Regions from separate parts of the Paenibacillus sp. P13VS genome, predicted to be linked through region 2. Evidence: riboswitches for the same ligand, from Rfam matches in the RefSeq annotation. Region 2 holds a riboswitch; the other holds the start of a gene.
The links. Region 2 has a riboswitch for cyclic di-AMP ahead of GUA98_RS27550 (3D domain-containing protein). Riboswitches for the same ligand answer to the same signal wherever they lie in the genome.
Positions count from the first base shown of each region.

Region 1: linked by a shared signal. The riboswitch ahead of GUA98_RS10880 (hypothetical protein) and the one ahead of GUA98_RS27550 (3D domain-containing protein) in region 2 are both predicted to bind cyclic di-AMP.

Region 1 is NZ_WYEV01000004.1:235,230-237,430, forward strand. Features, by position in the region: gene GUA98_RS10875 (HAD family hydrolase) at 1-616, opposite strand, end outside; gene GUA98_RS10880 (hypothetical protein) at 789-1,184, opposite strand; cyclic di-AMP (ydaO/yuaA leader) riboswitch at 1,303-1,475, opposite strand; gene GUA98_RS10885 (glutathione peroxidase) at 1,844-2,201, shown strand, end outside.
Region 2 is NZ_WYEV01000019.1:14,837-17,037, reverse strand. Features, by position in the region: gene GUA98_RS27550 (3D domain-containing protein) at 72-1,256, opposite strand; cyclic di-AMP (ydaO/yuaA leader) riboswitch at 1,528-1,781, opposite strand; gene GUA98_RS27545 (TatD family hydrolase) at 2,024-2,201, opposite strand, start outside.

The DNA of each region.
Region 1 (2,201 bases), on a different contig from region 2:
CTTGGCCCTCCAGCTCAGGCTGAAACCGTCCATAGCCCTGCAAAATCCGAATCGTCAACAACCCCAGCTTCTTGGCAGGAATGATATCGTTATCAATCCGATCCCCAATCATGACTGCTTCCTCGGGTTCACATCCCGCCTGCTTCAAAGCCACAGCATAGAGTTCCGGATCCGGCTTCGATACGCCTTCTTCTGCCGAGCATGCCAGTACATCCACGTACCTCCGCAGACCGTAGCTCTCCAGGCGCTCAGCTGTCCCTGGACTCTGATTGGCAATGATGCCAATTCGATAATGGTATGACAATTCCTTCAACACCGCGTCAGCAGAAGCGAAGGGCTTCTCCAGTTCCTTCCGGAACTTCAACTTCTCCTGGATCTGCTCCCTATGACGTTCATCGCTGATTAGCGTTCGAATGGCTACCCTCATGGGCCACTGCTCATAGTTTCGGTAACAGGAGGCAAATATCTCTCGCACTTCCTCTATTTTCACCGGATACCCAAGCAAGCAGGCTTCTTTTACAAACTGCCCTATAATATCATCTACCGGCTCCCATTCGTCGACCAGCGTATCTCCTACATCAAAGAACAACCATTTTAACCCCCGTACATCAGGCACGCCTATTCCTCCTTGTTAGCCACGAACGCAATCTCTATACATCAGCAATGTACACTAATGCTCAAATAAAAAAGAAGACCCACCATCATGCATGAGTCTCCTCAGAATTCCGTTTTTCCACAAGTTCAATTATAACAGGCACCTTACACCGGATCAATCGGCAGCTATCACATTAACCATTAAGCAAGAAGCCAACTTCTCCATTAAGAGAATACACAATGCGGTCAGCTCCCATCCCGCGGTAAATGCCTTTGGGGTGACTCTGTTCCGTAATTACACATAGTGATTTGGAAGTCCAGGAACGGCAGATCTGCAGATAGCGGCAGGTCAGGTTCAAACTGTTCTCGAAAATAAAAACGTTGCCTACGCTCGACTGCGGCAGAAACCACTTCTGAGCTTCAGCTGTATTCATGCGAATGACGTTCTCCACTCCGATTCTGCGGAGCTTCCGTTCTTCCCCTGCACTGTTGGTCAGAACGGCAAACGGCATTTTTTTGTACATCAACAGCTTGATAAACTTGCGCCCTGCTTCATTCGGTGCTGTTACTAAAATCATCTCATTATCCATCATTCGTTCCTCCCTTGGCGTGAAAAGACAACAAAAAAGAAGCGTGGGGGACCAAGGCCTCCCGAACGCTTCTTGAATAACCCATGACGAAAACGCCATGAATATGCGTACGGCTTGTTGCCTCTCCCTTTAACGCTTACGAGGTTAGCTGACGGATTCGGGCGCGAGAGTCGCCCTATTTCCGGCTTGCACCGAAAAATTCACCCCATGGATTAGCTGCAATGACAGCCATTCCGATTGGTTCCCCCGTTTCCCACCCATGAATGAATGGAAACTCAGCGATTAAAACATCGTTCCTGTTTCATATATTGACCAGAGCGATATTATCGTTTGTTTCGTTGTTCATGTTAAGTTTAATTGAATTAGAAATTACGATATGAATCATACACCCGCGACATGTTAGTGTAAAGTACGGTCAGATCACCGAATGGACGAATTTAAGGCATTACATATCAATGATATCGCTTACAACCTATCCATTCTCCATCCATCTCTGTGAAGCTCGCTAATTCTCGTTCTTATGAAAAACGGTTGTAATTTTAGATATATGTAAGTCAACATAGGAATTTAGTCAATTAGTTTTGCATTATCTAATTGTAAGCAATATAATATAACTATAGGAATCATTAACCCATTATACGATATGGAGGCGACTGATCATGTCCGTTTATGACTACAAAGTCAATACCCTTCGGGGCCAGGAAGTCGAGATGTCCGATTATCGCAACAAGGTGCTGCTGATTGTTAATACGGCGAGCAAATGTGGTCTGACCCCGCAATTTGAAGGCTTACAGGAACTTTATAACAAATTCAAAGACCGACAGTTTGAAGTACTGGGCTTCCCAAGCAACCAATTCGCTCAGGAAAAAGGATCTTCCGACGATATTGCAGAGTTCTGCCAGATGAATTACGGTGTAAGCTTCCCTATGTTTGAGAAAATTGATGTCAATGGCTCAAGCGCTCATCCTCTATTCCAGCACCTGACAACAGAGGCACCGGGACTGCTCGGATCCAAAG
Region 2 (2,201 bases):
ACCGCCGCATATTCCGCATGATTCATTCATGCAACTATTTTATAGCATTCCCATTTCAAAGTAAAACGATTTTAGTTCGCTTCCGGCTTAACCGGACCGATCACATATACCGTCTTGCCTTTCTTACGTCCGAAATTCAGGGCATGCTTTACACTGTCATAATACACATCGATTTTGTTGCCTTTAATGGCGCCGCCAGTATCTTCCGCACGACGGAAGCCGAGGCCCTCAATATACACCCACCAGCCGATCGGAATCACTTTTGGATCGACCGCAATGGTCCGTCCTTCAGTTACCCGGGTACCGGAAGCTGTTTTTGTACCAATGCCAGGCTCCTCAGAAGAGTACGCGGTCATCGATACATTTTTAAGTACTTTGGAATATTTAAAAGAAGTGCCTGAGACGGTAATCACTTTGCTGCCTGATGCAGCGGTTTTCTTCGAGTTCGTTGTCGTTTCTTTCTTTGCTGTGGAGGTTTGGGCCGATACCGTCTGAATCTCCGGCTTCTTCACAACAGGTTTTGCTTTGGTTCCGACAGCAATAACTTTATCGACACGGTTGGTCGATACCGATTTGCCCACCATCTTTTTGGAGACTAACTCTCCATCCTGGAACACCTTTTCGATATGCTGTACAAGTGTACCTTCTTTGCCGTTTACGATGACGCGATTGTCACCTTTGTACAAGCTAGGGTCAGCCGTTTTGATTACTTTGTACGCAATCGGCTGTTCCACTTCCACTGTACGCTTTGTTACACGCACTACGCGAATTTTCATATCTGCCTTGATTGGTGTTGCGAGCGCAGGATAAACCTTATCCTCACTTGCAACTTCAATTCCAGATTTCTGAATTGCATCTTCTACCGATGAATCGGTTGTATACAGAGTCTTGGTGTCTCCGTCTGCCGTAATGTTGACTGGAACGGCCCGCTCAATAACGATGCGGTCTCCATCTGCGATTGCCCCGTTCAAAGGCATGGATACCTCATCATGGGGGCTGACTGTGATTGATTGCTCCTCCAGCATTTCTTGAAGCATTCCTGTACGAGTCTCTACCGCTTGAGCTTTGCCATCAATAACCAGCGAAATTTGTTTCCCGGCTTGACCGTAAACGACTAACAAGATCATGATTGTAAGCGCGATTGAGAAAATAGCGATCAGTGCCATTTGACGCATGTTCTCATGCTTCCACCGCAACGCGTAAGACTTACTGGATGATCGTGACTCATGGGTCTCTTCTGGTTGGAATGTGCCCACTTCTCCGTCCTCCTTCATAGCCTCGCCGTCTAAAGTTAATGCATGATGTCTTTGACGCGACTATACCAAATTTTCTACAGAACTGATCGATATCTCAATGACCGGTTCTGCACCATGAACCACTCTTCGCAACATGATGTCACCACCTGAATTCTTACCGTATGATGACCTTATTTCTTTTATTCAAAAACAAAAAAGCCAAAGAAAGAGTGTAAGAGGAACTCTTTCGTGGCTTCCGAATGATTTTGAATATCGGAAATTCATGCACGAGGTTGCCTCTCTTTTTCCGCTTGCGAGGTTAGCTGTCGGGTTCGGGCGAAAGAGAGCCGCCCTATCTCCGGTCACCCGCTCATGGCGGATGCCCTTGAATTCACCCCGAGACCCAAAGAAGAAATCAAATAGTGCTTCGCAAGTGCATCCGCTGCTTTTGGGTCAGCGAACGATGCGCATCAGCTACTTACACTGATGTTTAAGCCCTATTGGTTCCCCCGCTCTCCGTTAACGGAGACTCAGCGAGATCGGTTCATGAAAAGTATTGTTGTGTCATCGGAAAGTGTCCCTTTGTTCATCCCCCGAACATCTGTCCAATTTTCCTCACAACAATTCACTGAAAAGATGATATCCTGTTTCGATGCATGTTGTAAAGCGTTGTTCAAGTACGTTTTTCTAAATATTTGGTTAAAATATTGTAATATTCTTCATTTATTTGGATCAAAAAGCAAATTCGCTCCGTCTACCTCTCTTTTTCACCGCATTTGCTTCGTTTTTTAACGAATCCCAAATCGTTCCATGGCATTTTTGGTCGTTATTGCAGCAATTTCCTCTACCGAAATGCCTTTAATTTCCGCAGCTGCTTCTGCAACCAGACGTACATGCGCTGTTTCGTTTCGTTTTCCACGATAAGGATGTGGTGTAAGATATGGGGAGTCGGTTTCAATGAAAAAT